Regions from separate parts of the Roseibium sp. AWQ4_254 genome, predicted to be linked through region 3. Evidence: predicted binding sites of a transcription regulator. Region 3 holds the regulator's gene; each other region holds the start of a gene.
The links. The regulator LexA, encoded in region 3, represses DNA repair genes until DNA is damaged. The targets are predictions, from matches to a motif close to TGTTCNNNNTGTGTTCNG.
Positions count from the first base shown of each region.

Region 1: a site for LexA is predicted at 3,225-3,242, ahead of ACXAIC_RS01740 (carbohydrate kinase family protein). Genes of this name have one in related genera too.
Region 2: a site for LexA is predicted at 4,358-4,375, ahead of uvrA (excinuclease ABC subunit UvrA). Genes of this name have one in related genera too.
Region 4: a site for LexA is predicted at 3,933-3,950, ahead of parE (DNA topoisomerase IV subunit B). Genes of this name have one in related genera too.

Region 1 covers NZ_JBSWYH010000001.1:392,715-399,794, forward strand. The annotation lists gene ACXAIC_RS01730 (cell surface protein) at 1-552, opposite strand, end outside; gene ACXAIC_RS01735 (pseudouridine-5'-phosphate glycosidase) at 967-1,905, opposite strand; gene ACXAIC_RS01740 (carbohydrate kinase family protein) at 1,996-2,955, opposite strand; gene recA (recombinase RecA) at 3,360-4,430, shown strand; gene alaS (alanine--tRNA ligase) at 4,837-7,080, shown strand, end outside.
Region 2 covers NZ_JBSWYH010000002.1:44,354-51,433, forward strand. The annotation lists gene ACXAIC_RS01990 (zinc ABC transporter substrate-binding protein) at 1-790, shown strand, start outside; gene ACXAIC_RS01995 (L,D-transpeptidase family protein) at 1,082-2,977, opposite strand; gene ACXAIC_RS02000 (single-stranded DNA-binding protein) at 3,560-4,114, opposite strand; gene uvrA (excinuclease ABC subunit UvrA) at 4,573-7,080, shown strand, end outside.
Region 3 covers NZ_JBSWYH010000021.1:71,388-78,467, reverse strand. The annotation lists gene ACXAIC_RS16715 (sensor histidine kinase) at 1-67, opposite strand, end outside; gene ACXAIC_RS16710 (alpha/beta hydrolase) at 300-1,109, opposite strand; gene ACXAIC_RS16705 (acyl-CoA synthetase) at 1,417-2,997, shown strand; gene ACXAIC_RS16700 (hypothetical protein) at 2,994-3,863, shown strand; gene lexA (transcriptional repressor LexA) at 4,625-5,335, shown strand; gene ACXAIC_RS16690 (ComEC/Rec2 family competence protein) at 5,340-7,080, opposite strand, start outside.
Region 4 covers NZ_JBSWYH010000002.1:83,465-90,544, forward strand. The annotation lists gene ACXAIC_RS02155 (deoxyguanosinetriphosphate triphosphohydrolase) at 1-492, opposite strand, end outside; gene erpA (iron-sulfur cluster insertion protein ErpA) at 636-977, shown strand; gene xth (exodeoxyribonuclease III) at 1,039-1,821, shown strand; gene ACXAIC_RS02170 (tetratricopeptide repeat protein) at 2,576-3,442, opposite strand; gene parE (DNA topoisomerase IV subunit B) at 4,030-6,075, shown strand; gene ACXAIC_RS02180 (DEAD/DEAH box helicase) at 6,586-7,080, shown strand, end outside.

The DNA.
Region 1 (7,080 bases), on a different contig from region 3:
CAGCGCGGTCACCTCGGCCTGTTTCAGTGCGCCGCGGAAATCCCGGTACGCTTCCAGGATTGTCTGCTCCCGTTCAATCTGGTCCTTGGTGGCGCTGGCCACCTCCTTATAGGTGCTGCGAATATCCTGGAACCGGTCGGAAATCGTGCCCCGGCGCATGTCGCGCCATGTGTTGGCAAGGTTTTCGGTGAAGGAGATCTTGCCGTCGGCCAGCTGGTCAACCAGCGCCTTGGCATCGTCCCGGATCGAATTGAACGCGTTGGTGATGTCTTCATAGCGCTCTCCAATGTCCATCTGCTGGACCTGGGTGCGCACGACTTCGTTGAAATTGGAGGCCTGGCTGAGGGGCCGCGAGATCACCAGAACCTTGTCCGGCGACAGGTCGGAGATCTGTTCCAGCAGGGCATTGATCGGCGCATCGGTTTCCGACTGCGGCGTGATGCCGATGTCCCGCAAGGTGGAGAGCGCCCGGTCAAGGTATTGAAGCGGCGAAAACCCGCCTGCCGGGGCTGTTTTCGGGGTGCTGTCTTGGGCTGCGGACGCATCTGTCATAGTCTGGCCTCCTTGTGGGCAACGGCTCTGCCTTCTGGGGCAAGTCTAATGGGTCTGCCCGGCCGTTCCCGTTCCTGTCAATTCATGCCGTCAGTAAGGGCAGGCTAACGCCGCTCTGTCAACGGCTTAGGGCCCCTGCGATTGCCTCAAAGCCTCGAAGCCGTTCGGGCAGCTCCATCCTTAGGGGGAAATTGCGACAGAAACATATCGATGGCGCGTCTCAGGTCGGGCCAGCCTGGCAAGCCCTCCCGCATGGTGCGGGACCGCCGGTTTTCCTGCCGTTTGGCCCGTGTCAGCAGACCCGCTGTCTCCATCATTCAAGGGGCGCGCTCAGGCGCTGCCGTTTTGCGGCCAGCGGCGTGCTGTATTGTCCTGGCTTTTCCCGGGCACGGCGGAGACAAGGGGCCGGGGGCGTCAGGCCCCGGCAAGCGAGGTGGCGATTTTGGCTGCCAGACGGGCGTTGTTGCGCACGAGTGCGATATTCGTGTCAAGGCTGCGCCCATCGGTCAGATCCAAAATGGTTCCGAGCACGAAGGGGGTGACCTCCTTGCCGGTAATCCGCTCCGCCGCGGCTTTCTTAATGGCAGTGCTGATATAGCCAGCCATCTCGGCGCGCGGAATTTCGTCTGCCAGGGGCACCGGATTGGCAATCAGAACACCGCCATGATCCGTAAAGTTTTCGCGCATCTTCAGAAGATTGCTGATCTCGGCGGCGCTGGCGAGGCTGTAGGGAGCCTTGAGGCCGCTCTCGCGGGACCAGAAGGCTGGCAATTCTTCCGTGCCATAGGCAATGACGGGCACGCCCCGGGTTTCCAGCACTTCAAGGGTCTTGGGAATGTCGAGCAGAGCCTTGGCCCCCGCGCTGACAACACAGACCGGAGTGCGGCCGAGTTCATCCAGATCAGCGGAAATGTCGAAGCTCTCCTCAGCGCCCTTGTGAACGCCGCCGATGCCGCCGGTGGCAAACACCTGGATGCCGGCCAGATGGGCGGCCATCATGGTGGCTGCCACGGTGGTTGCTCCGAAAGCGCCGGTGGCAAGCGCGAAGGTGAGATCAGCGCGCGAGCATTTCATCACGGAACCGGCCTTGGCCAGCCGGTCGAGCTCCGCATCGCTCAAACCGATATGGATCTTGCCGTCCATGACCGCAATGGTTGCGGGCACCGCCCCTTCTGCGCGGATATCTGCTTCCACCTGCCGGGCGGTTTCCACATTTCGCGGAAACGGCATGCCATGGGTGATGATGGTGCTTTCCAGGGCAACGACCGGGGCGGAGCGGTCCAAAGCGGCGTGGACCTCGTCACTATAAACGAGAAGAGACTTCAGGGCGGCGGCGTCAGGTTTGCGTGTCACAGGGTCTGGCCTTCTTTGAAGAGGAAGCAGCAGCTTCGGTCTGCTGCCCTTTTGAGCGCTTTATAGGAGCCGGGCGCCGCAGCGCCAAGCTTACAATTTGTCCGTATGGTCAAATCTTTGGATCTGATCCCAGCGGAGCCCTTCGGCAAGGGCGCCTGTCGATTGCAGCGTCAGGGTTGCCGCCTGAAGGCCGCAGCGGGCGGCGGTGAGAAGACCGTGGCCCCGGGCCAGGGCCGCCAGAACGCCAGCTGTCAGGGCATCTCCAGCCCCGGTCACATCCACAATGGCGGTCTTGGGTGGCGCAAGACGGTGCAACACCCCTCCGGACGAGACCAGGGCCTCACGGCCGCCATCGGTCAGGACAAAAGCTTTCAGACCCTGCTGTGTGAGGGCGTTTGCCAGGGTGTCGGCGGGCAGGGTGTCCGCAAGGCCGGTCAAAGCGGCGGCTTCCCCCCGGTTCAGGGTCAGGCAGTCCAGCTCTGCCAACAGGCCTTTGAGCCTCGGGGCCTTGGCATTGGAGACCGCATTGGCGGTCAGGACCCCGCCGTGCTCGGGGCGGGAGCTGCGAATTTGCTGAACAAGAGCGTGCAGCATCGGTTCGGGCAAGTTGGCATCCAGCAGCCACAGAGGGGCAGGCGCCGTCCGTTGCAGCTCCTGTGCCAGGGCGGCGGCAAAAAAACCGGCCGGGGCTTCGCTCAAGACCTGGTCATCGACGCAGGCGGCCGCCAGGCTGCCATCAGGATCATGCAGGGCCAGATATTGCCCCGTCGCGCAGCCGGACCGGGTCTGAAAGGCCAGATCAAGGCCTTCTGCGGCCAGCAGCTCCTTCAAAAAAGCGGCGGCCCCATCGGTGCCGACCGCGCCGATGAGTGTGGTCGCAACCCCAAGACGGCAGGCGGCCCGGGCAATATTGGTGGCGACCCCGCCGGGTTTTGCGGTAAAGCGGGCCGGGGTTGAGGTGTCCCGGCAGATCCTCTCGCGGCCATGGGCGATCGTGTCATAGTGAACCGCGCCGATGGCAACCAGTCGCTGGGAAGGAAAGTCAGGCACGGGGATCGCTCTTCCGGTTTCTTTCAGGACGCACTTTAAGGGACGCCCGTGTCAGCAGCTGTCAGGTCTTTCTGACACGCGGTGTCGTTCGGTGATGTCGGGCCGCGCGGGATCAGCCACCGGCCACGCCGTGGGGCGGGCTATCAGATCCGGCCTGGCCGGGCAACCGTACCGGATCTTGGCTCCGGCCCGGGCGATTCTGGTTTGCCACGGGAAAATCGTATGTTTCCAGATTTTTCTAACGTAACGTAATTTTCTTTGTTGGCTTTAAGAACATATTGGAAACAAAGTTAAAATCCTGCTTTGAAAACAGATGCTTTTAGAAGATTGCAAAAAGAGAACAAATAAGGTACAAACCCTGTCATTGAAACAACGCGTCCGTCGTGGAATAAGGAGCGTGACCCATGTCGCAAAGTACACTTCGTCTCGTAGAAAGCAGCCAGATGGATAAGACAAAAGCGCTGGATGCAGCGCTCAGCCAGATCGAACGGGCCTTTGGCAAGGGCTCCATCATGCGGATGGGGCAGGGGCAGGCCGTTGAGATTCAAGCCGTCTCGACCGGGTCTCTCGGACTGGACATCGCTCTTGGGATCGGCGGGTTGCCGCGTGGCCGGATTGTGGAGATCTATGGACCGGAATCCTCCGGTAAGACAACGTTGGCCCTGCACACGGTGGCCGAGGCCCAGAAGGATGGGGGTATTTGCGCCTTTGTGGACGCGGAACACGCACTTGATCCGGTCTATGCGCGCAAGCTCGGCGTTGATATCGACAATCTCCTGATTTCCCAGCCCGATGCGGGCGAGCAGGCGCTGGAAATTGCCGACACGCTGGTGCGCTCCGGGGCAATCGACGTTCTGGTGATTGATTCCGTGGCCGCCTTGACCCCCAAGGCCGAACTGGAAGGTGAAATGGGCGACAGCCTGCCGGGCATGCAGGCACGTCTTATGAGCCAGGCGCTGCGCAAACTCACCGCGTCGATTTCCAAGTCCAACTGCATGGTGATCTTCATCAACCAGATCCGCATGAAGATCGGTGTGATGTTCGGATCTCCGGAAACGACGACCGGCGGCAACGCACTGAAGTTCTATGCTTCTGTCCGCCTCGATATCCGCCGGATCGGCTCTATCAAGGACCGGGACGAGGTGGTCGGTAACCAGACACGGGTAAAAGTGGTCAAAAACAAGCTGGCCCCGCCATTCCGTCAGGTTGAATTCGATATTGTCTATGGCGAGGGTGTGTCCAAGATGGGCGAGCTGATCGACCTGGGCGTGAAGGGCAATGTGGTGGAAAAGTCCGGCTCGTGGTTCTCCTATAACAGCCAGCGGCTTGGTCAGGGACGCGAGAATGCCAAGCAGTTCCTGAAGGACAATCCGGAAATTGCCGATGAAATAGAACTCGCGATTCGCCAGAATGCGGGCCTGATCGCTGAAGCGATCATTGACCCGGAAGGCGGGGACGAAGAGCAGGGCGACTGAGACCGCCAAAAGACGTGCTCTCAGACGCCCCTCGGCCCAGACGGGGGGCTGTCCTTACCCGTCATTTGCGGCGGGCGGACCGGGAACCCGGCTGAAAGATGTATCACCAAGAGGCAAAGCCCTTTCCGGACGGGAGAGGGCTTTTCTTTTGGCCGCCATCCAGACCGGCGCTGGGAGATCTGGAGGCAAGGTCAAAACACCCGGAAAGACCGGTGGAGCGCCTTTGCGGCAAGCGGAAGCCGTGGCTCCCGCCCCGCAGACTTGCCCAGAACGCATGCAACCGCTGGACAGGGTTTGAGCGCAAAGTTAAAAGGCTGTTCCGGCTGCGGGGCCTCAGGGGTTCTGTCCGGCTGGCTGACTTTCACTAGGCCCGATTTTCCGGGCAAGGACGTAATGCGAGACCCGAATGACCGGCGTAAATGAAATCCGCTCCACATTTCTGGACTATTTCAAGAAAAACGATCACGAAGTGGTCGAGTCCGGGCCTTTGGTTCCGCGCAATGATCCCACGCTGATGTTCGCCAATGCGGGCATGAACCAGTTCAAGAACGTGTTCACCGGTCTGGAGACCCGTCCCTATTCCCGGGCAGTCACCGCGCAGAAGGTGGTGCGGGCCGGCGGTAAGCACAACGATCTAGACAATGTCGGCTATACGGCCCGGCACCACACATTCTTTGAAATGCTGGGCAATTTTTCCTTTGGCGACTATTTCAAGGAACGGGCGATCGAGCTCGCCTGGGCCCTGATCACCAAGGAATATGGCCTGCCCAAGGACCGGCTGTTGGTCACGGTCTATTCCGAGGACGAGGCGGCGGCCGGGTTCTGGAAGAAGATTGCCGGGCTCGGCGACGACCGGATCATCCGTATTCCGACGTCGGACAATTTCTGGACCATGGGCGACACGGGCCCTTGCGGACCGTGTTCGGAAATCTTCTATGACCATGGCGATCACATCTGGGGCGGCCCTCCGGGCACGCCGGAAGAAGACGGGGACCGGTTCATCGAGATCTGGAACCTGGTTTTCATGCAATATGAGCAGACACCGGAAGCCAGGCTGGATCTGCCGCACCCCTCGATTGACACCGGAATGGGGCTTGAGCGGCTGGCTACCGTGCTGCAGGGTGTTCACAACAACTATGACATCGACCTCTTCCGGGCTCTGATTTCCGCCTCCGAACATGAAACCGGTGTTGAGGCTGAGGGCGATGCGCTTGGCAGCCACCGGGTGATTGCCGATCACCTGCGCTCCACCAGTTTCCTGATTGCAGATGGGGTTCTGCCTTCCAATGAAGGCCGTGGTTATGTGCTGCGCCGGATCATGCGCCGGGGCATGCGCCATGCGCATCTGCTCGGGGCCGGCGAGCCGCTGATGCACAAGCTGGTGCCGGCGCTGGTGCGGGAAATGGGCCGTGCCTATCCGGAACTCGGCCGGGCCGAGGACCTGATCACCGAAACTTTGAAACTGGAAGAAACCCGGTTCCGCAAGACCCTGGAGCGGGGCCTTGGCCTTTTGGATACGGCCACGGAAGACCTGTCGGCCGGTGGCCAGCTCGACGGCGAAACCGCTTTCAAGCTCTATGACACCTATGGCTTTCCGCTTGACTTGACCCAGGACGCCCTCAGGGCCCGGGACATTTCGGTTGATACGGACGGCTTTGACGCGGCCATGGACCGTCAGAAGGCGGAAGCCCGAGCGGCCTGGTCCGGATCGGGCGGGGCTGCGACCGAAGCCATCTGGTTTGCGCTGAAGGAAAAGCACGGTGCCACGGATTTCCTCGGCTATGAGACAGAGACTGCGGAAGGGGTTGTCGCAGCGCTCGTTGCAGATGACGCGGAAACGGTCAAACTGACGGCAGGCACCAGCGGCTTCCTGATCCTCAACCAGACGCCGTTTTACGGCGAGAGCGGTGGTCAGGTGGGCGATACTGGCAAGATGCTGGCCCCGGGCCTGCACATCACCGTGACCAACACCCAGAAAAAAGCTGACGGCCTGTTCGTGCACAGTGTCACGGTGGTCGAAGGCGAGGTTACGCCCGGCACGGCGCTGGAGCTGAAAGTCGACCCTGCCCGCCGTGGCGCTATCCGATCCAACCATTCCGCCACCCATCTGGTGCATGAGGCGCTGCGTGAGGTGCTGGGGTCCCATGTGGCCCAGAAGGGCTCTTTGGTGAGCCCGGAGCGCCTGCGTTTCGACTTCTCCCATCCCAAGCCGGTCAGCGATGCGGAACTGGCTGAAGTGGAAACCTTTGCCAACGAGATTGTCCTTCAGAATGCCCCGGTCGACACCCGCCTGATGGCTGTCGATGACGCCATTGAAGCCGGTGCCATGGCGCTGTTTGGCGAAAAATACGGTGAGGAAGTCCGGGTTGTGTCCATGGGCACGGCGCTGCACGGGGACAAGGCCGGCAAGCCTTATTCTCTGGAATTGTGCGGTGGCACACATGTTTCGCGTACGGGCGATATCGGCCTGGTGACGCTGGTCTCCGAAGGTGCGGTTGCCGCTGGTGTGCGCCGGATCGAGGCGTTAACTGGCCCAGAAGCCAGGGCCTATCTCGATGCCCAGGACAAGCGCATGCGCGGCCTGGCGGCACTGCTGAAGACCGGCGCCGATGAGGTTCCAGCCCGGGTGGCCCAGCTGGTGGACGAGCGG
Region 2 (7,080 bases), on a different contig from region 3:
CGGGGATCATGAGGGCCATGATCATGGCGCCCATGAGACCCATGAAGACCATGAAGATCACGAAAAGCACGCTGATCATGACGACGGTCATGACCATGAAGAACATGCTGAACATGAACATGACCACGATCATGGCGAAGAAGCCCATTCCGAAGCACAGGGTCACGATCACGACCACGCTCACGAAGAGCACGCCCATGGTGATCACGGGCACGATGGCGATGATCACGAAGAGCATGCGGGCCATGATCACGCTCATGACCACCACGGCAAAGATCCGCACATCTGGCTGAACCCGGATAATGGCATCGCAATTGCCAAGGCCATGGCAGCAACCTTGTCAAAGGCTGATCCGGATCATGCGGCGCTATATCAGAAAAACGCCGAGGCGTTTGCAGACCGGATTGAAGCTCTGGAAGCAGAAATTGAGGGCACATTGACACCGGTGGCTGGCAAGAAATTTGTCGTCTTCCATGACGCCTATCATCACTTTGAGCATCATTTCGGCCTCGAGGCGAGCGGTGCAATCACGATCTCTCCGGAAACTGTTTCAAGCGCCAGCCGTGTTGCGGAAGTGCAGGAGAGGATCAAAGATCTCGAAGTGACCTGCGTGTTCCAGGAACCTCAATTCGACGCCAAGCTTGTGGATGTGGTTCTGGAAGGCAGCGATGCCCACAAAGGTACGCTCGACCCGCTGGGAACCGAGTTGACCAATGGCCCGGATCTTTATCCGCAGCTTCTGGGCAATATTGCCGCGTCCTTGAACAAGTGCCTTTCCGGCCACTCTTGAATCGCTGGCAGGCGCAGCACGCTAGAGCCTGCCGCATAAGTCCGGATTAAAATTGCTTTGTCTTTCGCGTTGAAATCTCTGATCTCAGGCCGCGAAAGACAAACCAAAGCGGAGCCGATTTGCTCTCGTCCGGTAGAACAGCAAAACCCCCGGCGTCTCCGCCGGGGGCCTTAAAGACGTTCAGCGTCGGCACAATCCGGCGCTTTGTGTGTTCAGGCCCGTTTTTGAGGGCAAAGTCTGTGAATTCGGATCTGTCTCTTACCTGTTGAGGCCCTTTCAAGCGTGGCGCGCCTACCCGTCTTGACGGGCCTTGGCGCGGGCCGCTTCTGTCTTGTCGATGGCCTTCAAAAGATAGCGGTCCCGGTCATAGACGTCGGAATAATAGCCCATCCCACTGCCATCGGCTTCCGGCCATGCGGTGAAGTAGGACACATAAACCGGGATGTTGCCGGTGACTTTTTCCTGCTCGTTCTGACCGGACGCGATCCTTGACGACACATAGTCCTTCGATTTGCCAAGCACGGCAGCTGCCATGCCCTTGGGGTCCTGCAGGCGGATACAGCCGTGGCTGAAGGCCCGCACGTCTTTTTTGAAGAGGCTCTTGGACGGCGTGTCGTGCATATAGATATGATGCTTGTTCGGGAACAAGATCTTGACTTCCCCAAGGGCGTTCGACCGGCCCGGATATTGCCGCACATTCACTGATTGCTGCTTGGCAGCCACCGCATACCAATTGACAGATGCGGACGAAATCTGCCGACCGCCCGGGGTCGTCACCTCATAGCCTGCCCGGTCCAGATAAGACGGATCATTGGCCAGTTTGGGCAGCATTTCATTGACGATGATGGAATAGGGAACGCCCCAATAGGGATTGTATTCCACCACTTCGATCTTGTCGTAGAAGAAATTGGTCTGGTTCGACTTCTTGCCCACCACAACACGCATGGAATAGGGCTCTTTGCCAGCCTCTGTATAGGTGGCCGTGAAGGCCGCCTGGTTGATGAAGACCTTATGGGGACCGAGATGTTCTGGCAGCCAGCGGCTCCGCTCCATGGCGAGCTGAACCTTGGCAATCTTGGCCGCGTTGGTTTCCCCCACCATCGCCTTGATGGTGTTTTTGCCGACGATGCCGTCAGGCGTCAGGCCGGCATCTTTCTGAAAGGCCTTCACAAGGGCGACCAACTCCGGCGTATAGACGTCACTGCCGTCATAGGCCTCAAGCGTCTCGGCATGAACGGTCTTCAGCACATCGGACCCGTTCTTGGCGACTGCAGCAACAATATGCTTCATCTCGGGGCTCGACTTGCCCGCTTTCAGAAACGTGCCGGGTGCGATGACAATCTGTTCCTTGTCTTCGTCTTCCGCTTTCAAGCGTTTCAGTTCTTCAGTCAGCCTGCGGAAATGATCGCTTTGCGGCTGTATGGACTGAAGCGCGGTTGCTACATCATTGGCCGCAGCCAGATCGCCAAGCGCAGCGGCCAGGTCAACCTTGTGCCGGGGCAGATCATGATATTGGGAAATCCGGTTCGGATCGACGCGGCCGCGCTTTGCATCCAGCACATAGGTCAGAGCGGCAGCGCTGAGCCTCATCTCAAACCGCATCAGAACGGCGGCCCGGTCCGCGTCGTCAACGCCGCTGAGATCGGGAAGCGGCACAAAATAGTCTTCAGGCACCAGTCCGTATGAGGCCGCGTCACCCAGTTCCATCCGCAGCCGTTCGGCTTTCAGGGTGACGCCATTGGCATCCACCCAGAGAAAATCCGGATGCTCCCGGTAATAGGCGATCAGCGCCTTGCCCACGTCCGGAAGGACTGTCAGGGATAGGCCTTTGAGGCTTGGGCGGGCTTTGTCAAACGCCGTCAGAACTTCAGCCGCCGGCAGGGCATCGCTTCCCGTGAGAGCCGTTTCCTGCGCTTCGATACCCTCGGTGGCAGTCGGCTGGACTTCTGCAGTCTTCTTTTCAGAAAGTGGCGTCAGCGACACTGGCTTGAGCACATCCGCCTTGTAATTCAGGTAGCGCGGAGCGGACACCTTGACTTTGGCCGCTTTCTGGCGGAGCTGTTCTGCACGCAGCTGTTCCTGCTGAATTCGTTGCCGTTCCGGATTAAACAGACGTTGAAAAAAGCCCTGAGCAGACGCCGGACCGGCCATAGACGCGCAGATTCCTCCCGCCAGCACTGTCACCATGAGACAGGCTTTCAGGGATGTGCCAGCAGCCCATTGCAGCTGTTCCACTTTGCCGGTCTTGCGGGTGGCATCTGACCGTGTTTCTTGTTTCATATTGTTCGCCTGCATCGCGTAACCCTAAAAAGTCGCGGCCCCGGTAACCGGTTCAACGTGTCAGTAACACTGTCCGGGCGCGGAACCGCCAGCCCACTCTCCTTAAAATTGTCCCGAATCCTGAACGGGTCCGGTTCAACTTTGTCCGCGATGTGTAGCGCTGGAACCCGGTAAAATTAAGCCGGTGCAGCAATTCCGTCCGCGAACCGCAAACTGATTGTTACTATATCAGGATTGATGAAGGGGTTAAGGGCAAGGCTCATACACATATTTTGAAATCAAATCGGTGTGACGAATATGTCGCGTGCCTCTTGTCTGTTGCGTTGAAATCTTAGAATTTCTAACCGCAAGTGGCCGATCCGAGTGAACGCAATTTGCTCCAGGACCCGGGCGCATCGGCGGCAGTCGGCGTATTTCTGGCAGCGCCGCTTAAGGTGCGGAAGCCGGGTTTTTCCCGGCTCCCTTGGCCTCCACGACCAAAGTTTGCGGTCAGAACGGAATTTCGTCGTCCATGGGGCCAGCACCGCCGCCACCGCCACTGCCGAAGCCGCCGCCTCCAGATCCGCCGCCATAGCCGCCTCCGCCGCCGGAGCCGCCACCATAGCTTCCGCCGCCACCGCCGCCGAAGCCGCCGCCACCTTGGCTGTCATTGCCATAATCCGGCAATCCGCCCCCGGACTGGCCGCCTTCGCCACGGCCATCCAGCATGGTCAGATTCGAATTGAACCCCTGCAGAACGACTTCGGTGGAATACCGGTCCTGCCCGGACTGGTCCTGCCATTTACGGGTCTGCAGCTGGCCTTCAAGATAGACCTTCGAGCCCTTGCGCAAATACTGCTCGGCCACCTTGCACAGACCTTCATTGAAGATCACCACCCGATGCCATTCGGTTTTTTCCCGGCGTTCGCCAGAATTGCGGTCCCGCCAGCTTTCGGAGGTAGCAATGCGCAGATTGGCGATCGGCCGGCCGTCCTGTGTCCGGCGGACTTCCGGGTCGGCCCCGAGATTGCCGACCAAAATAACTTTGTTGACGCTGCCCGCCATCCTGCACTCCTGTTTGTTATGGCTTGTCCAGTTTCCGGTGCGGTCTGAAACCTTCTGCCGGGTAATCTGAGCCTTTATAGCGGCTAGAAACCAGAACCGTAGCGGTCCGCCAAGCGCCCTGCCTTCATTTTTGTTCCCAAGAACCCATTTTCCACAAGGCAAGCCCTCTCCGCCACACCAGATTGACCGTGCCTCCCGGCCTGTTCTGAGGCAGCTTGCAGTTCCGTCCTCTTTTTCGCATCTTGTACTTGTTTTGTTCTTATCATTTCTGTAAACAGGTTTCAATTGCATCTCAGTTTTCATGGTGTTTCTCAACGGCCACGTCTTCCTCTACTGGATGTTGCCCGGTTCGGTGCTATATCGAGAAACGGTTTCAAGCACCGGCAGAGCTGTACTGGGACCAAGGCAAACGAATTGGCGGGCCGCTTAGGGCGGCCCAGACGGCAGGAACCACAAGCATGTCGACATCTGGCGGCGACCGGACAGACGAAACCTGGAAAAACGACCCGACGAAAATGATCAGCATTCGAGGGGCCCGGGAGCATAATCTCAAAGGTGTTGACCTTGACCTGCCGCGCGACCGGTTGATCGTCATGACCGGTCTGTCCGGTTCGGGCAAATCCTCACTCGCCTTCGACACGGTCTATGCGGAAGGCCAGCGCCGCTATGTGGAGAGCCTCTCCGCCTACGCCCGGCAATTCCTGGAAATGATGCAAAAGCCCGATGTGGACCAAATCGACGGTCTGTCCCCGGCCATTTCCATCGAGCAGAAGACAACGTCCCGCAATCCCAGATCGACGGTCGGCACGGTGACCGAGATTTACGACTATATGCGGCTGCTGTTTGCCCGGGTTGGGATTCCCTATTCCCCCGCCACGGGTCTGCCAATCGAAAGCCAGACGGTCAGCCAGATGGTCGACCGCGTAATGGAGCTGGAAGAAGGCACGCGCCTTTATCTGCTCGCACCGATGGTGCGCGGCCGCAAAGGCGAATACCGCAAGGAACTTGCGGAACTGATGAAAAAGGGCTTCCAGCGGGTCAAAATCGACGGAACGTTTCACGAGATTTCCGAAGCCCCTGCTCTCGACAAGAAATTCAAGCACGACATCGATGTGGTCGTGGACCGGATCGTCGTGCGCGACGACATTTCCGGCCGGCTGGCCGATTCTCTGGAAACAGCCCTGAAGCTGGCAGACGGCATTGCGGCTGCCGAATTTGCAGACAAGACGGATGCCAAGGGGGATCCGGAAAGGCTGATTTTTTCCGAAAAATTCGCCTGCCCGGTTTCCGGGTTCACCATTCCGGAAATTGAACCGCGCCTATTTTCCTTCAACAACCCCTTTGGCGCCTGCCCGACCTGTGACGGGCTTGGCACAACGCTGGCCTTTGAAGAAGATCTCGTGGTCCCCGACCACTCCCTGTCCTTGCGCGAAGGGGCGGTCCTGCCCTGGGCCAAAACCGGCTCCACCTCGCCCTATTATTCGCAGACCCTGGAAGCGCTCTGCACCCATTTCAAGGTCGCCATGTCGACCCCTTGGAAGGATCTTCCCCAGGAAGTTCAAAATGCGGTTCTGCATGGCACCGGCAAGACCAAGGTTGAATTCGTCTATGATGACGGAGTGCGCAGTTACAGGACCGAAAAAGCCTTTGAAGGAGTGATCGGAAACATTGAACGCCGCTGGCGGGAGACCGAATCCACCTGGGTGCGCGAAGAACTGGCCCGGTTCCAGTCTGACCATGCCTGCCCGGCCTGCGGCGGGTTCCGGTTAAAACCCGAAGCCCTGGCAGTTAAGATTGCCAGCAAGCACATCGGTGAAATCACCGAATTGTCTATCCGCGAGGCGCGGGACTGGTTCGATGGCCTTCCGGCCCAGCTGAATGACAAACAGTCGGAAATCGCCGGGCGGATCTTGAAAGAAATCCGAGAACGGCTGAAGTTCCTGAACGATGTCGGCCTCGATTATCTGACCCTGTCCCGCTCCTCTGGCACTCTTTCAGGCGGCGAAAGCCAGCGCATCCGGCTCGCCTCGCAGATCGGCTCCGGCCTGACCGGCGTGCTTTATGTGCTGGACGAGCCGTCCATCGGCCTGCATCAGCGCGACAATGCCCGGCTTCTGGAAACGCTGAAACATTTGCGCGACCTAGGCAACACGGTGATCGTTGTCGAGCATGACGAAGACGCGGTTCTGACGGCCGACTATGTCGTGGATGTCGGCCCGGGCGCCGGGGTCCATGGCGGTGAGGTGGTGGCCAAGGGCACGCCCCCGGAGATCATGGCCAATCCGAAGTCTCTTACCGGCGAATATCTGTCCGGCGCCCGCACAATTGACCGAGCGGATGGACGGCGCAAGATCAACAAGAAACGGCAATTGTCCGTCCGCGGCGCCCGCGGTAACAATTTGAAGAACGTGGACGTGGATGTACCTCTCAGCACCTTCACATGCGTTACGGGCGTTTCCGGCGGCGGCAAGTCGACCTTCCTGATCGACACACTTTACAAGGCAGCAGCCCGCAGGCTGAACGGTGCCCGGGACAATCCTGCCCCCCATGATCGAATCGACGGGCTGGAAGTGCTGGACAAGGTGATTGATATCGACCAGTCACCAATCGGCCGCACCCCGCGCTCCAATCCGGCAACGTATACGGGCGCCTTTACACCGATCCGGGAATGGTTCGCCGGCATGCCCGAGGCGAAAGCGCGCGGCTATCAACCGGGCCGCTTTTCCTTCAACGTGAAGGGAGGCCGCTGCGAGGCCTGCCAGGGCGACGGAGTGATCAAGATCGAGATGCACTTCCTGCCGGATGTCTATGTCACTTGCGATGTCTGCAAGGGCAAACGCTACAACCGGGAGACACTGGAGGTCCAGTTCAAGGGCAAGTCCATCGCCGATGTTCTCGATATGACCGTAGAAGAAGCCGCCGGATTCTTCTCGGCGGTTCCGGCTGTGCGGGACAAGATGGAAACA
Region 3 (7,080 bases):
GCAACGACGCACTGCCGCTCACGCTCAAGGCACCCACCCCAAATTCCGAGGAGATCAGTCTCCTCATTGTTCTCACCTGCACCGGCGTCACATGCCGCCCCCGGGAAACCTTTGCTCAAGGTTTCAAACAGCAATTCCGGTGTTTCTAAAGTCATGATATCGGCACCGTTCTACCGGCAGCCAACCTTAGTTTCGGATTTTGCTTAGGGTTTCTAAATTTTCCATAAAAATCAATTGTAAATTAAATCATCAGCAATGCAATTTTTCCTTCCATTTTCTTAAGATAAACGCAACCTCCATCAAAACAGAAGCGTTTTTGTCACGGCGCTTTTGGCATCCAGCAAACCATCAATCACGTCAAAATGGTGCTTGCCCGTTTCTTCCCTGTAGCGCGTGCCTGGCCAGGCTTCGGCCAACAGCTTTGACTGGCGCAAAAACTCCGGCCGCTCATCTGCACCCACCCAGGCTGTGACTGGGCAAGTGCCGAGCCGGGTCTGCAGCGCGGCGCTTTCCAGAACAGCGTCTTTTTCGCTCAGGCCAAAGGAGTCATTCATGCTTGTATGTCTCAAGGGTCTCAGATCGTGCAGGCCGCTGATGGACACAACCGCCGCAATCCGCTCCAGAACCGGCTGGGTCAATGGGGTATCCTCACATAGCATTCGGGTCACCAGGTGCCCGCCCGCGGAATGACCGGCAAGACGAACCGGCCCCTTCACCTGTCCGGCGGCTTTAAGGATCGCAGCGCCGACCTGCTCCCGGATCTCTGACAGTGAAACGGCAGGAGAAAGATCATAACTGGGAAGACACACGGCCCAGTCCTGCGACAGAGGGCCGGCGGCCAAATGCGACCAGAAGCTCTTGTCAAATTTCAGCCAGTAGCCGCCATGGACAAAAACAACCAGCCCCTGCGCTGTACCACTCTTTGGAAAAAACAGGTCAAACCGGTGGCGCTGCCCGTCCCCATAGGCAACATTTAGTCGCTTGCCCTCCCAGCCCTTCCGGAAAGCCTCCGCCTTCTCCGCCCAGCGCAGAGGATACTGTTCAGCACCGGGGATATAGGAGCCGTTCGCATAAGCATCATCCCAGTCGGCGCGCGTTCTTTCACTCATCTTGGAAACCTGAAAAGAAGGAAATTTGAAAGCCCGGCCAACATACACAAATTACCGGCTCATGAAATGGCAAAGCCTGTGCGCTCCTGTGCATGCGCGGCCCCGGTCTGACGCATGACCTCCCAAAAGGGCCAGCGCGAACCTTTCAAAGGCCGGTTTTCCAACAGGATCACATTCTTCTGTTTTAAAAGACCTCTTCTGTTTCGATTGCCGGAGCCTTGCTCTAATCTGCGCGCAAGAGAAAACATCCGCAGGGGCCAATGTGAAGTTGTCTCGTCAGCCCCTCCGAACGGGAGGCAATTCACACATGATGCAACGCTGTTCTGCGCGCGTGCCCAATCTTGCGCATTTTCTGACCCGAAACGCTGCCAGATTCCCAGACCGTCCGGCCCTTGTCTGGGAGGGGAAGACCTGGAACTGGGCAGACCTTGACCGGCGCGTTTCAGCCCTTTGCTGCGCCCTGGAGACCGAGTACGGCCTTGCCAAGGGGGACCGCCTTCTGGTTCAGGCGGAGAACTCCAACCAGATGGTGGAAGTCATGCTGGCCGCGTTCCGGCTTGGAGCGGTCTGGGTCCCCTGCAATTTCCGTCAGGCCCCGGGGGAAACCGCCTATGCCAGCCAGAAGGCAGAAGCGGATGTCTTCATCTTCGATGCCCGCTTTGAAGCACAAGCCAACGCTGTCTCCGCTGAAAGGCCTCAGCTCAAGGGCTCTCTTTCCATAGGACCAGGCGCCCCCGCCCCGTCCTATGAATCCCTGATCGACCGCTATTTGGGACAAACAGCCGGAAATACAGCCGTTGAGCATGATGATCCGTGCTGGCTGTTTTTCACATCCGGGTCAACCGGCCGTCCAAAAGCTGTCGTGCTGACACACGGCCAGATCGGATTTGTCACGGTCAATTATCTCGCAGATCTTCTGCCCGGCACAACCGAGCAGGACGCATCCCTTGTTATCGCACCGCTCTCCCACGGAGCGGGCCTGCAGCTGATCGCCCAGCTCCCGGCAGCCTCTTCCCATGTCCTGATGCCGCGCGGCGGGTTCACCCCGGCGGCGGCTTTCGAGCTCATCGGGAAACACCGGATCAGCAATCTCTTCACGGTTCCGACCATTGTCAAACGGCTGGTGGAAGATCCGGCTGCCGATGACTTCGACCATTCCAGCCTGCGCCATGTCATCTATGCGGGCGCCCCCATGTACCGGGAAGACCAGAAAAAGGCACTTGCCAGGCTGGGGCCGGTGCTTGTGCAATATTACGGCCTAGGCGAAGTGACCGGCAACATCACTGTTCTGCGCCCTCAGGACCATTTCGCCGAAGATGGTCCGTCTAGCCGCATCGGCACCTGCGGCACCGAACGCACCGGCATCGAAATCAGCATTCAGGACGAGGCGGGAAACCATCTTGGCCCAGGCGAAACCGGAGAGGTCTGCGTGATAGGCGCCGCCGTCTGTTCCGGCTATCTGGACGATGAGGCCGCCAATGCAAAATCCTTCCGCAATGGCTGGTTCCGCACCGGCGACCTCGGCCATATGGACGAGCAGCGCTACCTCTACCTGACCGGGCGGGCCTCGGACATGTATATTTCCGGCGGCTCGAATGTCTATCCGAAGGAGATCGAGGAAATTCTTCTCACCCATCCGGCGATCTCGGAAGTGGCCATTCTCGGAATTCCCGATCCGCATTGGGGAGAGACCGGCCTTGCCGTCTGTGTGGCGCAGACCGGGCAGCAGGTTCAAGATGCGGAGCTGACAGAGTTTCTGACCGGCAAGATCTCCCGATACAAGATGCCCGCGCGCTATCTCTTTGTGGATGCGATGCCGACCAGCGCCTATGGCAAAGTCACGAAGAAACTGGTTCGGGACGTCCTGACCAGCCGGGGCCTGATATGAGACGGCCAGCACCGTCAGCCCTTGCCGATATCCGCCATCCGGGCCCTGCCGCGGCCGACAGGCGCCCCTTTGCGCTCTGCGACGCCATTCCGATAGCGGTTCCCGTGCCCGCCGGCACACCGCTCCTGACCAATCTTGGCGTGTGGGCTGCTGCGTCCGGCTTTTCCTCCGCCGTTCTGGATCTGTCCGGCCTCCCCCTCTCGGCCTTCGACTACGTCATGCCCGACCGGGCCATCGACGACCGGCACGCCGCCTGGTACAGCGACACCCACCACTCCGCCGCTGCTGTCCTTGAGGAGGCTGTCGCCATCCTGGGTTGGAAGGACGGGAGCTGGTTCGCCCATATTCACGGCTTCTGGCAGGACGGGAACAAGCAACGCCTCGGCCACCTGCAGCCCCACACGCTGACGGCCACGCAGGACATCACGGTCTCCGGCTGGGGCCTCAGGGGCGCGCGGTTCGAGGCGGAGCTGGACCCGGAAACCGAATTCACGCTGTTCCGGACCAGGACAGAGGACAGCGCCTCCCCGCGGCCAACGCATAATGCACTGATCACGACCCTCGCCCCGTTTGAGGACCTGTCCACCAGCATCGAAAGCCTGGCAGCCACACTTGGCCCTGGCCCCTATTGCGTTTACGGCCTCGGCAGCCTTGCCGGAGCCCGGTTCACCGACAGCGCGCCCATGACAGGCCTGATTTCCGAAATCCTGTTGCGCCCGGGAGCTGGAGCGGAAAAAGGAACACCGCCCGCTGTCCCGGTCCGCTGCGCGGACCTGACCGGTGCTCTCTTTGAGGGTATACTTGTCCCCGGCGGCGCGCCGACGCTGGTAACGTGCGAGCTGCTGATCGTCAGGGAGAACGGATGACCCCGACTTGAAACGCCGGTTTCCAAAGCGCACAAGTGTACGCACCGGACTTAAATGGCACGGGCCGAATTTCATCGGCACCAGAAAGTCTTGTCCGGGAAAATGCGGAATTTCGCGGTTCTAATTGTCAGGAGTAGCTGGTTTTCAATCCGGACTTCTATAAAACGTAGAAATAGGGAAAAGACGTTGAAGCGCGGAAACCTTGGGGGGCATTTCCAAAGCAAGACAGTCCTACTGGATTATTCGTTCCGTGGCATGCGTGGCACACGGTTTTCAAGACTGTATCCGGTTCGTTGTCAGTGTCATCTTTAAAAATTTTCGAATAAGTTTGTCCGTTGTTCGGACAACCAAGTTTTAGGAAGTCTGGGCAGCTTCGTGCAGGTGTCTGCGGCTACACAACATCTATTGCAATCAGACAACACAACAGCACCCCATGACCAAATCTCTGCGCCGCCGACGCAGACTATTCTGTAGTGAAGAATTGAGCCAGCGGAGCAAAACGGGGCCAATTGCCCGATGAATGCAAAAGTTCCCGATTTTCAGTCCGGAGCACCATTCATCGTACGGTTGAGTTTTGTCATGCCGCCCAGCCAGCGATCAATACGGCCAAAAGTGCAACTGCCAGTGCCGTTTTACTCTGACAGATCCACAAGTGGCCCGGCAGAACAGTAAGAGAACATTTACGCTTGCGGAACACAATGAGAACAGGTAATGTGTTCTTGATTTGTACCAGAACCTTCTCATGGTCAAGGAATGCCGATATGCTGACGCGCAAGCAGTATGAACTGCTCATGTTCATTCATGAAAGACTGAAAGAAACCGGTGTTCCGCCGTCCTTTGATGAAATGAAGGACGCTCTCGACCTCAGGTCGAAGTCCGGTATTCACCGGCTGATCACGGCTCTGGAAGAACGCGGCTTCATCCGCCGCCTGCCGAACCGGGCCCGCGCCATGGAAGTGGTCCGGCTGCCGGATTCCATTGCACCGGGCCTCGGCGCCCCCCGCCAGCGTGGCAGCTTTTCCCCGGAAGTCATCGAAGGGTCTCTTGGCAAGCCGGAACCGGCTCGCCCTGCACCGGAGCCTGAAGTGGCGGGAACGGAGATTCCAGTCATGGGGCGCATTGCCGCCGGGGTGCCGATCGAAGCGATTCAGACCCACAGCCATTCCATCACAGTGCCGCCGGAACTTCTCGGCAAGGGCGAACATTATGCTCTGGAAGTGCGCGGCGATTCCATGATCGAGGCCGGTATTCTGGACGGCGACACCGTGCTGATCCGCCGCACGGAAAGCGCCGATAGCGGCGATATCGTGGTGGCGCTGGTGGATGATGAAGAGGCCACCTTGAAGCGGCTGCGCAAGAAAGGCGCCTCAATTGCCCTGGAAGCTGCCAATCCCGCTTACGAAACCCGCATTTTCGGCCCCGGCCGGGTGCGTGTTCAAGGACGGCTTGTCGCCCTCTTCCGCCAATATTGACCGTTTAGCCACCTCCCTGGCGCAGGCTGGTACGCGTCACCTTCCCCGCCCGGTTCCACGGACGGGGCTCCTTTTGAAGCGCAAACTGGATGTCCGTGACAGCCAGTACCCGTGTTTTCAGCGCATTGGGGGCAGATGCCTGATCCTCTCTTTCCCGTTTCCGGGTTCCCTGCCCTTCCGGCACAGCCTCTTCCATGGCCGGGGAAGCGGCGCGCGCCAGCCAGATCGAAACAGCACCGCGCGCATGGCGCAGGGATTTGTCAATCACAAGGGGAGCAGAACAGGATTGGGGCGCGACCAGATCGCTCACGACCAAATCAGCCCATCGGCAATCCATTTCAAATGCCTCAGGCCTCTTTGTGAGAGCCAGTTTGAGAGGCCTGTGCTCGAAGCCGTCAGGCACGTGCGCCCCGGCCACTTGATAGGCACGTATCACGCAGCCGCCGGGATCACAGGCGATTTGAGGCGCTTTCATCCTGCGCGATTTAATTTCGCCCTCTGGAACTCCCTCCGTCTGAAACCAGATATCACCAGCAAAACTGTCCCGGCGGGCAAACCAGCGCAAATCCCCAATCCGGTCCCGGGCTGCGAGCTTGTTTCCGGAAGCGGCAATCTGGATGTCCGGCGGCCGGCTGACCTGCACAAGCACCAGGCCAAGGATCAGGGGCCCAAAGGCCAGGCAGCGCCACCGGCCCGGCAGCAGCAGCACGCCGAACAGGGCAGCTGAAAAAGCCAGCATCTCCGGCAGACCAATCCGGCCAATGGCGCCTGCAGCTCCACTAAGATCAGACACGAAGCCCGCCACATCAAGAAGCAACCTGACACCAAAGGCCATCAGGCTGAGGGGCACAGAGGCCAAGCCAAACGGCATCAGAACAAGCGACAGAACCCCCATGGGCATGACCAGCAAGGTGAAGATCGGCATGCCGAGCACGTTTCCCAGAAGCCCCAGGGGGGCTATGCGCCCAAAATGATGGGCGGCAATGATCCCGGTTGCCAGTCCGGCCACCAGCGCTGTGACAGCCAGCCCCAACGACCAGCGCAGGGTAGACCGGGCAAGCTGCAGCAAAGGCCTGCCCCCATTGTGGGTCTGGCGAATCAGCGGATCCGGTCGGTTCCGCCAGAGCTCGTAAACCGCCACGAGGCAGATCACCGCGGCAAAGGACATTTGAAAACCTGGAAAAAGCAGCCTCTCAGGCGCCAGACCCAGCAGGAAAAGCGCAGCCAGCGCGACACTGCGCAAGGTTAGCCCCCGGCGGCCGGTCAGAACGCCCAGAAAGACGAGACCTATCATCAAAAACGACCGCTGGGTAGCAATCGATGCCCCGGACAGAACCAGATAAAAGACCGCTGCCGCCAGCGCCAGCACTGCGGCGATCTTGTGAATTGGCCAGCGCAGGGCAACTGGCGGGAAAAGGGCCAGAAGAAAAAGCACCGCGCCATAGGTGCCACCAGCAAAGAGCGCCATATGCAATCCCGAAATTGCAAGAATATGGGCAAGCCCCGCCGCGCGAAGGTTCTCTTCCTGCGGCTCCGAAATACCGCTCCTGTCGCCCACAAGCAGCGCCACAACAAGACCCGCCTCCGGCCTGCCCCCCAGGATTTTTGTGATCCTGTTTGCAAACCAGCTGCGCATCTCCCCGACAACGGCGGTTAGACGCAGCCCCGCAGGCAGGGATTGCGCCTCCAGAACCTCCGGCACGCCAAAACTGAACCCGGTAGCCCCGATCTGCGAAAAATAGGCC
Region 4 (7,080 bases), on a different contig from region 3:
TTTCACCAGCCCTTCCAGGGTTTCCCAGGCAAGGTTGAGTCCATCGAATTCCGCGTAACGCTGTTCCAAATGGGTTACAACGCGCAGGGACTGAGCATTGTGGTCGAATCCGCCAAACGGGGCCATACAGTCGTGCATGACATCCTCGCCTTCATGGCCGAATGGAGTGTGGCCAAGGTCATGGGACAGGGCCAGGCATTCCGCCAGATCCTCATCCAAACGCAAGGCCCGGGCCAGGGACCGGGCAATTTGCGACACTTCAATCGTATGGGTCAGCCGTGTGCGGAAGTGATCGCCCTCGTGATAGACAAAGACCTGTGTCTTGTGCTTCAGCCGCCGGAAGGCGGAGGAATGAATGATCCTGTCCCGGTCGCGCTGAAAGGGTGTTCTGGTCGGACTTTCCGGTTCCGGGCACAAACGGCCCTGGCTTTTCAGAGGATTTTCCGCAAAGGCCGCCCGGGATTGTGCGCCGAACCCAATATCCGTTTTCATATCTGGCCTGTCATCTTTCACAAAAACTTCCCGGGTCCTGCCGGACGGCGCCGATTGACGCGGGCGGCTTCAAACCATACTTATCTCTAAACATCTGGTTTCACACTCTTGCGGACAGCAAGAGCCTAGCGAGTCGGTAAACCATGACCGAAACACTTGAAAATCGAGTAACAGTCAGCGAGCGCGCTGCCAAGCGCATTGCCCGGATATTGTCGAAAGAACCGGCCGGCAGCATGCTGCGGGTCAGTGTGGAAGGCGGCGGCTGCTCCGGGCTGCAGTATAAATATGACGTTGTTGCCACCACGGAAGACGACGATCTCGTGATCGAAAACCCCGGCGCCACCGTGCTGATCGATGCCGTCTCCCTGCAATATATGGGCGGATCCGAGATCGATTTTGTTGACGATCTGATCGGACAATCGTTTCAGATCAATAATCCCAACGCGACCGCCGGCTGCGGCTGCGGGACCAGTTTCACGATTTGACGCCCCAAAACACGGACCTGGCCGGAGCTCCGGCTCTCGCGGTCAAGGAGCTCCCCGGCCAATGAAGATTGCCACCTGGAACATCAATGGCGTGAAGGCACGCATCGACACTGTTCTGGAATGGCTGAAAGAAGCCACCCCAGAGATCGCCTGCCTGCAGGAGATCAAATCGGTTGATGAAAATTTTCCACGCCAGCCCTTTGAGGATCTGGGATATCACGTTGAAACCGTCGGCCAGAAAGGGTTCAACGGTGTGGCCCTCTTCTCCAGACGCCCGCTGGAAAACGTGATGCGCCGTCTTCCCGGGGATGACAGTGACGAGCAGGCCCGCTTCATTGAAGGTTCAGTATCAACCGACAAGGGGCCTGTGCGGCTCGGATGCCTCTATCTGCCCAATGGCAATCCGCTCGGAACCGAGAAATTTCCCTATAAACTTGCCTGGATGGACCGGCTGATATCCCATGCGGAAAAGCGCCTTCAGGAAGAAGGCGCCTATCTGCTTCTCGGCGACTATAATGTGATTCCGGACCCGATTGACGCCAGGACCCCGGAAAACTGGCTGGGAGATGCGCTGTTTCAGCCTGAAAGCCGCCAGAGGTTCCGGGAACTTGTCAATCTTGGCTTCACAGAGGCGGTCCGCGCCTGCACGGATGCAAGCGAAACTTATACATTCTGGGATTATCAGGCAGGCGCCTGGCAGAAGAACAACGGTATCCGGATTGATCACATCCTGATGTCGCCCCAGGCCTGCGACCGTATGACGGGCTGCGGGATCGACAAACATGTCCGGGGCTGGGAAAAGCCCTCTGACCATGTTCCGGTCTGGGTCGACTTGGCGGCTTGACCTTTCGGAGACATCGCGTTTTACATATGGTCCTTTCGCCGTCTGAAGTCTGAGACTTTCAGGCAAAAGACAAAGCGGTTTCAATCCAAATGACCGCAGCGCGCGAAAGAGAGCTTCCCCGCCCTCTCCCGGGGCCGTGCCCCGTTAGGAGAGGCCTGACTAAGGCAAAACTTGCAGCGTTCCGCCTTTCTGGTACTCTTTTGCCATGATGGGATGACCGAACGCCGCTTTCCGTCCGCTCCGGCACCACGCGGACAAACTTTTTTCCCGGTTACAGGCACCGGCGCCGGTCTTTTTGGCCATTGTCTCAGATCCAATCCACTCAAAGGTTTGAGACCAGGCCTTTGTCTCTTACTGTTTCTTGTCGGAAGCGTGGCCAGTGCGCAGTCTGTGTCCTGCACGTGCCGCTACAATGGCGAGGACTACGGTCTCGGAGAGTCAATCTGCCTGAAAAGTCCCGATGGCATGCGTATGGCGACCTGCTCCATGGTGCTCAACAACACATCCTGGACAATGAGCAATGCCCCCTGCCCGTTCTCAGCCCTTGCCCCCGGCCTGCGCCCGGAGCTGACTGCGCCGCCCGGGACGGCCCCCCTCCTTGACCAGCAAGAGGCTCTTCCCAGCAAGCCAGGCTGACACATTGAGCCAGCAGGACGGCAGTGCTTGAGGAGCGGCAGGCGATGACTTGACTTGAAGCGCTAGCGAATCCGCGTCCGGCTGGAAGTCTGCCGGACGGAAGGACGTATGCGGTGCTTTACTGAGCGCCAATCTGCTGAGCGGCAACCATGTCCGGGCGGTTCTGGGCGATCCAGGCATCTGCAAGTTTCCGGGCCCGCTGGCGCACAGCTTCGGACGAGACAGCGAAATACTGCTCATGCAGGGCGTTGATCCAGCCGGCATCCGTGCCACTGGCCTGTTCGCGGGCAACAGTCATCCACATCAGGCCGCGGACCTTTTTCTTGTCCGAAGACCCCGTAGCATAAAGTGTTTCGCCAAGCCGCGCCTGTGCACCCACATGCCCCTTCAGGGCGGCCAGATTGTACCAGCGCACGGCCATGCGGGCATTGCTGTCCTGATAGATCCGGCCCAGCTCATACTGCGCTTCCGCATCTCCGAAATAGGAGGCCGCGTGGGTAAAAATCTGACGGGCCTGATTTTCGCTTTTGGGAACGCTGCCCTCAATCCCGTTCAGATAATAGGTCCCAAGGGCCACAAGGGCGCTGGCTACAAACGGAGCATCGGGCGAGTTCGGACCGTCATCCCCGTGATCGCGGATGATCTGGCTGTAATACTGAAAGGCCTTGAGATCGTCTTCTACAACACCGTCGCCCTTGGCATACATTTCGCCAAGCTTCCACGCCGCCATGGATTGCCCGTTTTCAGCAGCATATTGCAGTGAATTGAGTGCCCCGGCCTTGTCTCCGGAATAATACTGCCGGGCACCAGCACGCAGCGCTTCGCGCGGCGACAGGTCTTCCGGTCCGATCGTATCCAGCTGGGTCGGCTGACCGTCAAAGGCGGCCGTCTGGCTGCCAAGCGTCAGGAATGTCAGGGCGACGAGCACAGCAAACCGGCGCCCCCTGCCGGGCTGCAGCGCCTCAGCATTCAATTGGCCTGTCACAAGATGAGCCAGCGACCGCGCAATATCGCTGAGCCGACCATCTCTAACGGCCCTTATTTTTGTTCGCGCCTCGCGCATTTTTTTTCTCTTCTGACCGCCTGTCTGCCATCCGGCGGTTCTTTTTCCTGCAAGGGCCAAGCTGGCCTATCAATTCGGCTTAAGTTGGACCATTCTGCGTCCAACCACGGCCTTTTGCGGGATTTACGTCCCTGTCTTCAGCAGACTGCACAGTTTGTCCAAGCCGCTTAGCAACCCGAACTTAGCGCAAGGGTTGTCTGCTAAACATGGCTGAACAGCGGCAATTCACCCAATCCTGCGCCTCAGGACCAACTCTGTTGCCGAGTGTTGCCGAATTGGCACATTTCGGCCACCTGCCCTGCCCATTCCCTTTGCATGCCCATTAGATCACAGTCTGGTTGATGATCTGTTTCCCACCGGGAATGAAGGGTCTGCCTGTTGAAAACGGGCGCATTCCGGCAATTTCCTTTGCCGTTCTTCATTTGTCCTTCAAACTTGTCCGTGATTCGGTGTAGGTAACGGCGCTGGACCCTGGCAACCACAGCTTCGAACCTTTCAGGCAATATGGAATGAGCGCAAAAAACGATCTCTTTGCTGGCAATGCGGCGGTCTCGTCTTCTGAACGAGACGAGGCTGTAAAGCCTGCTCCAAAAAAAGCTCCCCCGCCGCCACACGTGCCTGTGCCGGACGACTACTCGGCGGCAGATATTGAGGTTCTTGAAGGGCTCGAGCCGGTCCGGCGGCGTCCGGGCATGTATATTGGCGGCACCGATGAAAAGGCGCTGCATCACCTGTTTGCCGAAGTGATCGACAACTCCATGGACGAGGCGGTCGCCGGACACGCAACATGGATTGATGTGTCGCTTGCCGAGGACGGCTCCCTGGCCATTGTCGACAATGGCCGAGGCATTCCCGTCGATCCGCACCCCAAATTCAAGGACAAGTCCGCGCTGGAAGTGATCATGACCACCCTGCATGCGGGCGGCAAATTCGACAGCAAGGTTTATGAAACCTCCGGAGGCTTGCACGGGGTCGGGGTCTCTGTGGTCAATGCCCTGTCGTCTGAACTTGTTGTTGAAGTGGCGCGCAGCCGCAAACTGTACCGCCAGACCTTCCACAGGGGACACCCGCAAGGCCCGCTTGAGATGGTTGGCGATACCCAGAACCGGCGGGGTACTCTGGTCCGTTTCACGCCGGATGAGCAGATTTTCGGCAAAGGGGCCAAATTTCAGCCCGCCCGGCTACTCAAAATGGCGCGGTCCAAGGCCTATCTGTTCGGCGGCGTCGAGATTAGGTGGCATTGTGCACCGGACCTTCTGTCCGAGAAGGACCCGACCCCGGCGGAGGCTGTGTTCCATTTCCCCGGCGGGCTGAAGGACTTTCTCAGCGAACGGCTTGAAAAGGAACGCCGGGTCGTTGACGAGATTTTCGCAGGCCGCACCGACAAAACCGGCAAGCATGGCTCTGTCGAATGGGCCGTGAACTGGTTTGCCGGCGACGGCTTCGTCAATTCCTACTGCAACACGGTGCCCACCCCGGAGGGCGGCACACACGAGGCCGGGTTCCGCTACGCTCTGATGCGTGGTCTGAAAGCCTATGGGGAACTGACAAACAACAAGAAAGCCAGCATCATCAGCGGTGACGACGTGATGACTTCGGCCGGGGGCATGCTGTCTGTGTTCATCCGGGAGCCGGAATTTGTCGGCCAGACCAAAGACAAGCTCGCCACCAACGAAGCCACCCGGATTACGGAAATGGCCGTGCGCGATGCGTTCGACCATTGGCTCACCGCCTCTCCGAATCAGGCCAACAAGCTGCTGGAATGGGTCATCGACCGGGCTGAGGAGCGTTTGCGCCGTCGGCAAGAAAAGGATGTAGCCCGCAAGACAGCTGTCCGCAAACTGCGCCTGCCCGGCAAGCTAGCCGACTGTTCTGCCAATCAGGCCGACGGCACCGAGCTTTTCATCGTGGAGGGAGATTCCGCTGGCGGCTCCGCCAAACAGGCCCGTAACCGGTCCAACCAGGCCGTACTGCCTCTGCGCGGCAAGATCCTTAACGTTGCCAATGCGGGGCGCGACAAGCTTGTTGCGAACCAGCAACTGGCCGATCTTATTCAGGCTCTAGGCTGCGGCACACGCTCCCAGTACCGGGACAGCGACCTGCGCTACGAAAAAATCGTGATCATGACCGATGCGGACGTGGATGGTGCCCATATTGCCTCCCTCCTGATCACTTTCTTCTACCGGGAGATGCCGGAGCTTATCCGCAGCGGCCATCTCTATCTGGCCGTCCCCCCGCTTTACCGCCTCAGTCAGGGCGGCAAGACCCTCTATGCCCGCGACGATGCCCACAAGGATGAGTTGCTCGAAACGGCCTTCAAGGGAAAATCAAAAGTCGAAATCGGCCGGTTTAAGGGACTCGGTGAGATGCTGCCGGCCCAGCTCAAGGAAACCACCATGGATCCTGCCAAACGATCCATGTTGAAGGTGGATGTGGTGGAAGCCGATATCGGCACGACCAATGACACGGTTGAACGCCTGATGGGCAACAAGCCCGAAGCACGGTTCCGCTTTATTCAGGAAAATGCCGAATTTGCCGACGATCTCGACATCTGAGTCCGGCCAAGGTCGGGGCACAGGGCAATTGTTGCGCCCCTCAAGCGCAGCAGGGTGTCCGGTAAGACAAACGGAATACCTTTTGTTTGCTTGGCGCTGCCAGCAGCAACTTTACGGGATCTGTTTCGGTCAGCATGCCAGGCACCGGGACGCAGTATTCGTGCGCTGGATATGTTTCATTTGGCCGACTGTTTCCGGACTGACACGGTTTCACGGTCCTGAAGCCACGCTTCCATAAGCGATAACCCTGAACCTTTGCGGCAAAATGACCTGTTCTTTAGAGTCGATACTGCTGCGCGCATCGACTTGAAAAGAAAATTTTAGATGGCAATTGAGCGACACTATTAACTGAGTTGGCAAATCATGCCCGCAAATGCTCGATTTTCTTGGTGTTTCGCCACCCAGGCGCATTGACACTGCAGCGCATGACTGTAGTGTGTGCGCACGATGGCACAAACGGTCTCCTAAGTGCCATTTTCCTACAATCACAACATCCGGGCAAAACGCTCCATGTCATTTGATACTCTCGGTCTTAGCGAGAAGGTGCTCGCTGCAGTCGATGCAGCCGGTTATAAGGACCCTACCGCCATTCAGGCTGGCGCGATCCCTCAAGTCCTTGAGCGGCGCGACATTCTCGGCATCGCCCAGACCGGGACAGGAAAGACGGCAAGTTTCACCTTGCCCATGCTGACGCTTCTGGAAAAGGGCCGCGCCCGCGCAAGAATGCCGCGCACGCTTATTCTGGAACCGACACGCGAACTTGCCGCCCAGGTTGAAGAGAACTTCGAAAAATACGGCACCAATCACAAGCTCAATGTTGCGCTTTTGATCGGCGGCGTTTCTTTTGCCGAGCAGGACCGCAAACTGGACCGTGGCACCGACGTTCTGATCGCAACCCCGGGCCGCCTGCTGGATCATTTCGAGCGCGGCAAACTTCTGTTGCAAGGCGTTGAAATCCTTGTGATTGACGAGGCCGACCGGATGCTCGACATGGGCTTCATTCCC